DNA from 2 places in the Paenibacillus sp. NPDC056722 genome. Region 1 is predicted to be linked to the other one. Evidence: riboswitches for the same ligand, from Rfam matches in the RefSeq annotation. Region 1 holds a riboswitch; the other holds the start of a gene.
The links. Region 1 has a riboswitch for thiamine pyrophosphate ahead of thiC (phosphomethylpyrimidine synthase ThiC). Riboswitches for the same ligand answer to the same signal wherever they lie in the genome.

Region 1 (4,391 bases):
AATTGATCTCTCTACATTTAGCCTGGAGCAGGGATTTGACTTGCTGGAAAAAGAATATATTGTGGTGAATCTTCCTACGTAGATACAGGAGGGATGCAGGTGGAGCGGTTGTTGGGTATTCCCGGCGCGAGCGCATGGACGAAGATAGAGCCTGTCCTCAAGGGCTGGTCTAATGATAAAAAGTATTATATCGAGGACACCGGCGGCCGCAAGCTTCTGCTGCGGGTGTCGGACGGGAAGAATCATGCACAGAAGCAAGCGGAGTATGAAATGATTCGGATGGTCAATAAGCTCGACTTTCCCATGTCGCGGGCAGTAGATTTCGGCGCATGGGGTGAAGGAGCGGAGCGCAGTACATATATGCTTTTGACTTGGGTGTATGGCCAGCCGCTGGAGGACTGCCTGCTGTCTTTGGCAGAAGAACAACAGTATGCACTTGGTGTTGAAGCCGGAAGAATCCTCAAGCAGATTCATGCGATTCCGAACAACTGTGACCTGGCAGATTGGGAAAGTAGAATGCAGGCCAAGATATTACAGAGAGTGCAGGAGTATGAGAAGGACTGCCCCTTCCGGGTTGCAGGTGACGTGATGGCGATTGCTTTTGTCAGGGAGCATATCGGGGCGATTTCTCAAGTGGAAAAAGTGTATCAGCACGGCGACTTCCATATCGGAAATCATATTTACACAAGTGAGGGCCGGATTGGCGTCATCGACTTCAATCGCTGGGATAACGGCGATTATGCTGAAGAATTTTACAAGCTGCAAGCATTCGACCGGGAGCGTAGTATTGCTTTTACACGAGGGAAGCTGGATGGTTATTTCGGCGGGCCTCCCCCTGAGGATTTCTGGATCAGACACGCCTTGTATGTGGCCTATACTTCGCTCTATTCAATCCAATGGGCGATTCCGTTCGGAACGGCTGATATTGAGGGGATGCAGGCGCGCTGCCGGATGGCGTTCGAGGACTATGATCACTTTCAAAGATTGGTCCCGCATTGGTATGCGGAAGGAAGAGCCCGGGGACGGTAAGACGGGATAATTATTTGTTTGTCCAAAAGATTGATATTGGGGACAGCGGTACGGTAGAATTGGTACAGATTGATTATAGAAGGGAATTGTGACTTTTGAACAACGAAGAAGTGCAGCAAGAGCTGCCGGAAAATTATGAGCAGTTAAAGAAGGAAGCGGGTCGTTCCGCGGATTGGAAAGCCCGCCTGGCGGCAGTGGAGGAGCTTGGCCTTACACCGCATAAGCAGGTTATTGATATTTTGAAGCGTTTGGTGGAGAACGATCCTGTATATACCGTACAAGAGGCGGCTTACCGTGCGCTGGTGGCTTTTGGTGAAGAGGTTCAGGAACCGTCCAAGAACAAACCTGAACTATTTAAGGGCTTATCCAAGATTCTGCTGAGAATCAAGAAGAGTCTGCCGAAAGACCATTCATATGAGGACTTCAAAGAGAAGTTCAAGAAGATGAGAATCGACATTTACGACGCTTACGAAGGTGAAAAAGGCGCCGATTTTGACCAATGGCTGGAGAGCAAATGGCAATCGGCTAAATAGTTTTATGCAGGAACTAACCCTCTCTGACAGGAGAGGGTTTTTGGCGTTATCCGTCTGCTGGCTGGTTATCCGCTCTTAGCACAAAACATCCGGCCTTATGGCGGCAGCGGGTGTTGACGAATTCCAATTATACCGTTAACTTATATATTAACTAAATAAGATAACCACTAGGGGAGCCTGAATGGGCTGAGACGGGAAAATTGCATTCCCGGACCCTTGAACCTGATCTGGATCATACCAGCGTAGGAAAGTGGAGACGGGACTTTTTTTCTGTATAGCTATGTCTTTTTGCTGGCTGTTCATGGATAAAGCCGCTCCACATGGAGCGGCTTTTTTGGCGCTTGTCTTATTTATATCCCATAGTACAGGAGGATGCATAAGATGGCACATGAACACGAGCAGGACAAGAAACGAGAGTATGATAAGGTGGACCTTTCAGCTTTTCCGGGTAGTCGCAAGGTGTATGTGGAAGGGCAACATCCCGATATCCGGGTACCCATGCGGGAGATTGAGCTCAGCCGCACCGAGGGTATTGCCGGCGAAATGGAGAATGTCCCTGTACGTGTCTATGATACTAGCGGACCTTATACAGACAGCGAGATTGAGACCGACATTCGTCAGGGGCTGCTGCCTCACCGTAAGTTATGGATTGAGCAGCGTGGGGATGCCGAATGGTATCAGGGACGGACTATTAAACCAGAAGATAACGGACATGCGATGGGAAAATCGGCCGTGGAGGCGTTCCCGGGATTGCAACGGCACCCGCTTCGGGCAAAAGCTGGCCGGAATGTTACACAGCTGCACTACGCGCGAAAAGGTATCATCACTTCTGAGATGGAGTATATATCCATTCGGGAGAATGTTAGTCCTGAATTCGTTAGGGATGAGGTAGCGAGCGGACGCGCCATTATTCCAGCTAATATTAATCACCCGGAAAGTGAGCCGATGATTATCGGGCGCAACTTCCTTGTGAAGATCAACGCGAATATTGGGAACTCTGCTGTATCCTCTTCCATCGAGGAAGAAGTGGAGAAAATGAGGTGGGCCACCCGCTGGGGTGCTGACAACATTATGGATCTCTCTACCGGCAAAAATATTCATCATACCCGGGAATGGATTATCCGCAATTCTCCAGTGCCGATCGGTACTGTGCCGATCTATCAGGCTTTGGAAAAGGTGAATGGAAAAGCAGAGGATCTGACGTGGGAAGTTTACCGTGATACGCTGATTGAGCAGGCGGAACAGGGTGTGGATTATTTTACAATTCATGCTGGGGTGCTGCTTCGTTACATCCCCCTGACAGCCGGACGAATGACGGGTATTGTCTCCCGTGGCGGGTCGATTATGGCGGCCTGGTGTCTGGCCCATCATCAAGAGAACTTCCTTTACACGCATTTCGAGGAGATTTGTGAAATTATGAAGGCCTATGATGTCGCCTTCTCTCTGGGAGACGGGCTGCGGCCGGGATCTATCGCTGATGCCAATGACGAGGCCCAGTTCGCGGAGCTGGAGACGCTGGGTGAACTGACGACATTGGCTTGGAAGCATGATGTTCAGGTCATGGTGGAGGGTCCGGGCCATGTGCCGATGCATCTGATCAAGGAGAATATGGACAAGCAGCTTGAGCATTGTCATGGAGCGCCTTTTTATACGCTGGGTCCCTTAACCACGGACATTGCACCGGGCTATGACCATATTACTTCCGCTATCGGGGCAGCCATGATCGGCTGGTTCGGGACGGCGATGTTATGCTATGTCACGCCCAAGGAGCATTTGGGACTGCCGAACAAGAACGACGTGCGGGAAGGTGTGATTGCTTACAAAATTGCTGCCCACGCCGCTGATCTGGCCAAAGGCCATCCAGGTGCCCAAGAGCGGGATAACGCGCTGTCCAAAGCACGCTTTGAGTTCCGTTGGCGGGATCAGTTCCATCTGTCGCTCGATCCTGAGAGGGCACTGGAGTATCATGATGAGACGCTGCCAGCGGAAGGCGCCAAGACGGCCCATTTCTGCTCCATGTGCGGCCCGAAATTCTGCAGTATGCGTATTTCTCACGATATTCGCAACTCTGGAAGAGTGCAGGATGATCCCATGCAGGAGCAGGAAGCCATCGTTGCTGGGATGCGCGAGAAATCTGCTGAGTTCAGAGTGGGCGGCAGCCAGATATATCAATAGAGGTGACGTCAGGAGTTGCATCGGCAGGCACATTGGGGATAATAGAGAGTAGATAACACTACCCTACAGATGCAAAGGATGAAGACATGTCAGTTCAAAATTTAACGCGAAAGTTTCAGGAGTACCTTCAATTATCGGACAGTCTACGGCCCGGATACTCTGCCAGCCTGGGAACGGGACAAGCGGAGAGCGAGGCGGGAATAGCGGCAATTGTGCCTGAACTGCCAGAACTGTTAGCGGCCATATATAATACAGTATCAGGTACAAGCAGCGAGGAAGAGGAACCAAGTCTTATTGAGTTTGTGCCGGGATACCGCCTGATTCACAGAGACGAATATGAGCAGGAGATGAAGGTGCTGGCAGGGATACTGGCAGATAAAGGCCATCCGGTAGAGGGAATAGCTCTGCCCCTCCTGACCAATTATGGAAGTGATTTCATCTGCTACTATCGATCTGCAGATGGTACAGAGCGGATTTGCGATCTGCTTCACGACTTTGGAGATTTAGTGGTAATGTATGATTCTCCTGCTATGTTCCTGGAGACGCTTAGCGAGTTCTACCGCCAAGAAGTGTATTTCCTCGATGAAGACGGTTATCTAGACTGCGATCTGATCAGGGAAGGCGAGGTAGGAGCGGAAATGAATCCAGATGCCT
Region 2 (4,391 bases), on a different contig from region 1:
GCAAAATACCCGTTCTCCTGAGCGGCGTAAAGGAAGGAATGAACTGCATTCGGATACCAGTCCAGCATCAACGTAAGCTTATGCGGCTTGCCGGACGCTTCTCCGGTTTGGCTTCCTGAGCTTCCAGACTTTGCTGCTTCGCCGCAACCACTCGCAAGCAACACTGTCATTGCAAGCAACAGCAGCGGAACAATTTTTTTGAATCTGTGATGTCTTGTAATCATTTGTGAAATCCTCTTTTCTTGAAAATAATCTTTTCGATCATAGCGATAATCAGAAATAAGCCAACGCCCATCGCGGACAGCAGGACCACTGCGGCAAACATTTCTTTGCTTTGCAAATTCCCTGCCATCCTGCGGCTAAAATATCCAAGTCCCTTGCTGCCGCCTAGCCATTCGCCAATCGTTGCCCCGATCACGCAGTAGACCATCGACAGCTTGAGGCCGGAGAAGTAAGAGGGCAGAGCCAGCGGAATCCGTGTCTTGAGCAGGATTTGGCGGGTGCTGGCGCCCATGGTGCGGAGCAGGTCCTCATAAGCGTGATTCTTCTGCTGTAGCCCATCATAAGCGCCAACCACGACTGGGAAAAAGGCAGTCAGGAATACCACAGCCACCTTGCTCCACAGCGTGTATCCGAACCACATAATAAAGACAGGAGAAAGCGCGATGAGCGGAATAGTCTGGCTGATGATAATAAAGGGATAAAGTGCCTTTTCCAGCGGACGCCACGCGTGCATGCCAAGTCCCAGCAAGGTGCCACAGGTAACGGACAAGGCGTAACCAAGCAGTACCTCTTGCAACGTAGCGGGCAAATGCAGCCCGAACAATATTTTACTGTTTTCAACCAGAGCGGTTCCTATCGACAGAGGCCCTGGGAGAATGAAAGGTGGAAGGACTCCTATCCGCGCCAGCATCTCCCATAGACCGAGAATAAACAGCAGCAGAACAAGGAAAGGTGCGTAATTCTGCAAGTTTTTTCTAAACAGCCGGGTTATCATACAATTTGCGCTCCAGTTCAGCCCGCAGCTCTATAAACCGCGGTTCATAATTCATTTTGCTATGCCGGGGCCTAGGGAGATCCACGAGTATTTCCTCTACACTTCCTCCAGCGCGTCCAGGTAAGAGATAGATGCGGTCACTAAGCAGCACAGCCTCCTCCAGATCATGCGTAATGAAGAGAATTGTCTTGTCCAGCTCATCCAAAATCTCCAGCAACCAGCTATGCATTTCCCGTTTGGTCATGTGATCGAGTGCCCCAAAAGGTTCGTCTAGCAGCAACAGGTCGCCCCCCGTAATGAGCGTTCGGAGAAAAGCTACCCGCTGCCGCATTCCGCCTGATAGTTCATCGGGGAACGAGTTTTCAATACCGGCCAGACCTAAACGCTCCAGCAATTCAATTACCTGACTAGTAACCTCGGCTTTGCTACGGCTCCGCTTGATTTCCCAAGGAAGCAGGCAATTCTCCAGAACCGTCCTCCAGGGTAGCAGCAGATCCTGCTGAGGCATATAAGCGACCTGGCCCAACCGCTTGGCGGTTGCGGAAATTCCGTGAAGACGCAGATCCCCGCTGCTCGGCTCCAGCAATCCGGCGATAATTTTGAAAAGCGTGCTTTTTCCGCATCCGCTGGTTCCAACAACAGAAACGAACTCACCTTGGTGAACCGCTAAGGATATATCTGACAGCACCGGTGCATCTGCGGATTTGGCATAGGCGTAGGATAAATTGTGTACAGAGATGATTTCCGTAATCCGCGTAACCTCCTTAGCACGATAAAAAGACCCCTTCATCTCCCGGCGGAAATAAAGGGGCCTAAAATTTAAGTTTGCAAAAAGAAGTGCCATGCAATACCCGAATTTCAGTTCCACTTCCCTCCGCTGGTATGATCCAGATCAGGTTCCAAGGGTCCGAAGCTTACCGCTTTCGTCTCAGCCAATTCAGGCTCCCCTAGTGAAAAAATACTTTTATCGCTATCAAGTTTCATAATTCGGTTATAAATATACCATATTTTATAGTATTGTAAATAGCAGGGCATATTAAATTCATTCAACTAGGGTGATCTCATTGGAACTAGACAAAGCAATCTGTAGCAGTATCGGAAATTATGAACATGCGCTAACCAAGGGGAAGAAATATGAAATACTAGCCGAAAAAGAAGAAAAAATTAGAATCGTCGGAGACCACGGAAGAAGCGTTTGGATCAGCAAGTATTACTTTAATTTTACTGACGAAGAAGTGCTTATATTGACTGAATGGAAATTCGATGATGATGTTGAAACATTGGAGTTCATTGAAATTACATTAACATTTAATGATCGGGTAAAACGTTGGTGCATCATTACGACACCGGAAAAATTAAAGCAGCATTTTGCTAGACTAGCAGCACCAGAATTACCAGGGATTCATATAGGACACATGATAATAGTGCAAAGGATAGATGTTGATACTGTGAATGCATTTTTGCGTCAATTGGATAGCCAAGGCGAATTACTTAAAGCATCATTACCACTAGGTGAAGGATCAGAAGACGAAGATATTTCCGGCTCTCTTTAAACTGTTAGTCGTGTCTGATAACAACGCTGTAATGAAAGGAGCGTCAAGATGAAAGAAAGGACTGCGAAGTCAACTTTAAAAGTATTTTTGTTTATCTCGATAGTGTTTATCATAACTTCATCGATACAGTTGTTGCTAAATATTGTGCAAGAGGGCCCAGCTTGGGTGTTAACTTTAGTGTCCCTACCCATACCAATGTTTGTGTTTCTTGCGGTTGTGATAATCTTAGATTTAGCGAAGCAGGACATTATAACATTACAAGGTCGATTGACCACTGTAAATGGTAATAAAGTTGTTTTAAAAATATCAAATGGTAGGGTAAAAAAGTTTAATATAACTAGCAGACAAATGAGAGAACTTGAGAAGGATAAAGATATTGAAATAACGTACTATAAGAGAACAAAAACAGTAATAAATGTAACAAATGTTTAGAGGGAATAAGAGGTGTTTGACCTTCAAAAGGAGTAATAAAGTGCAAAGAGCATCTGAAGCGGAAATGTTAAATATCCTTGATTTATTCGGAAGATTGGATGTTGAAGAGTATGGCAATCCTGGTTCTATTTTTAGATATATAGGATTATTAGATGTACACGCTAAGCGCCTATCTGAAGAGGAAGCGGCATCGATATTAAGCTCGGAGCTTATTAGCAGGAATGAAAATAAATTTGAAAATTACTTTCGGCGATGTGTACAAAGCATCCCAGGCCGGATATTTGTTAAGAGATGTCCAATTATTGGAGGACGGGATAGCCATGAGAACATTTTCAAAATAGAAGAAAGTGATGAATTGATGGATATTATAAAACAGATAGCTCGAGAAGAATGCTTTTATAATATCTATTTTGTTGAAGCGATGACAGTAGTCGTTGGAAACTTTGATTTATCATGGCCGATCTATAGTTTTTCAGAAGACTACAGAACATTTAATCAAATAGCAAGAGAGGTAAACTTATACATAAGAAATAATTAGAGCAGCAAGAAGGACTAATACGCTAGAAGAGCTGAAAAGACTAGAAGCAATGATCGTACGTCGACAAAAAAGATGCTTGTATAAGCAATATTTTTGGTGTTTTAAGATGATTAACCGGTGATACTGTAATAAACCTCCAGCTTCGCGCACATGCGCGGAACCGGAGGTTTTTTCAGCATTAGCGCTTCTGATTCAGCAGTTGCGGCTTCGCAGAACTTCAGGAGATTAAAAAAGCTGCTTACATAGAACGCATTAAAGTAACACACAAAGCTCAGAAATTATTACCGATGTGCAATTAACGGCATTTTTGTACCCTAAGTCTTCCTCAGCTATAGGGTCAACGGTAATTAAGGACAATTTTGTATGTTAATTCTTCCACAATAGGCCGTTTAGTGTACTTTTTTTTAAAATAAGGTACAAAAATGCTCTTATTTACCTAATTTACCTCTATTTAAGAAGAATAAGGTACAAAAATGCTGTTAGTTGAGGAGGCAGATCCATTTTTCTTTGTTAAGAAGTATGGTGCAGAGAATAGGAGAGTTGCGGACTAAACTAAGCCTTAACTTCACTAGAATAACGCCTGATCCCCAGTTTGAATCTTAATTTCACTCCATATATCACCCTTTTTTTCTGACAAGCCCGTCAATGAACAAGGTAAGTATCCCCTGAGTAATATCCTCTTTGGTAGATTGGTGCGCCTTCTGCTGGTAGAGATAAAGATCGGGGCTCAGCACGGACAGGAGCGCAGTCACGGTAAAATGCGGGTCAATGTCCACGATCTCACCATTCCCGGCAGCTTGTGATAGCAATTCTGTGAAGATAACATTTACCCGTCGGAAAAAAGGGTGCTCGAATTGGGTGAGCTGCTTCT

Region 2: another riboswitch for thiamine pyrophosphate. It lies ahead of ACFRAM_RS12710 (ABC transporter ATP-binding protein); the one in region 1 lies ahead of thiC (phosphomethylpyrimidine synthase ThiC).

What each region holds. Positions count from the first base shown of each region.
Region 1 covers NZ_JBHTYV010000009.1:194,674-199,064, forward strand. The annotation lists gene ACFRAM_RS20890 (hypothetical protein) at 1-82, shown strand, start outside; gene ACFRAM_RS20895 (aminoglycoside phosphotransferase family protein) at 100-1,029, shown strand; gene ACFRAM_RS20900 (HEAT repeat domain-containing protein) at 1,125-1,562, shown strand; TPP riboswitch at 1,722-1,828, shown strand; gene thiC (phosphomethylpyrimidine synthase ThiC) at 1,944-3,737, shown strand; gene ACFRAM_RS20910 (hypothetical protein) at 3,824-4,391, shown strand, end outside.
Region 2 covers NZ_JBHTYV010000004.1:273,398-277,788, reverse strand. The annotation lists gene ACFRAM_RS12720 (ABC transporter substrate-binding protein) at 1-224, opposite strand, end outside; gene ACFRAM_RS12715 (ABC transporter permease) at 221-997, opposite strand; gene ACFRAM_RS12710 (ABC transporter ATP-binding protein) at 978-1,787, opposite strand; TPP riboswitch at 1,850-1,956, opposite strand; gene ACFRAM_RS12705 (hypothetical protein) at 2,062-2,550, shown strand; gene ACFRAM_RS12700 (hypothetical protein) at 2,599-2,982, shown strand; gene ACFRAM_RS12695 (hypothetical protein) at 3,023-3,520, shown strand; gene ACFRAM_RS12690 (TetR/AcrR family transcriptional regulator) at 4,138-4,391, opposite strand, start outside.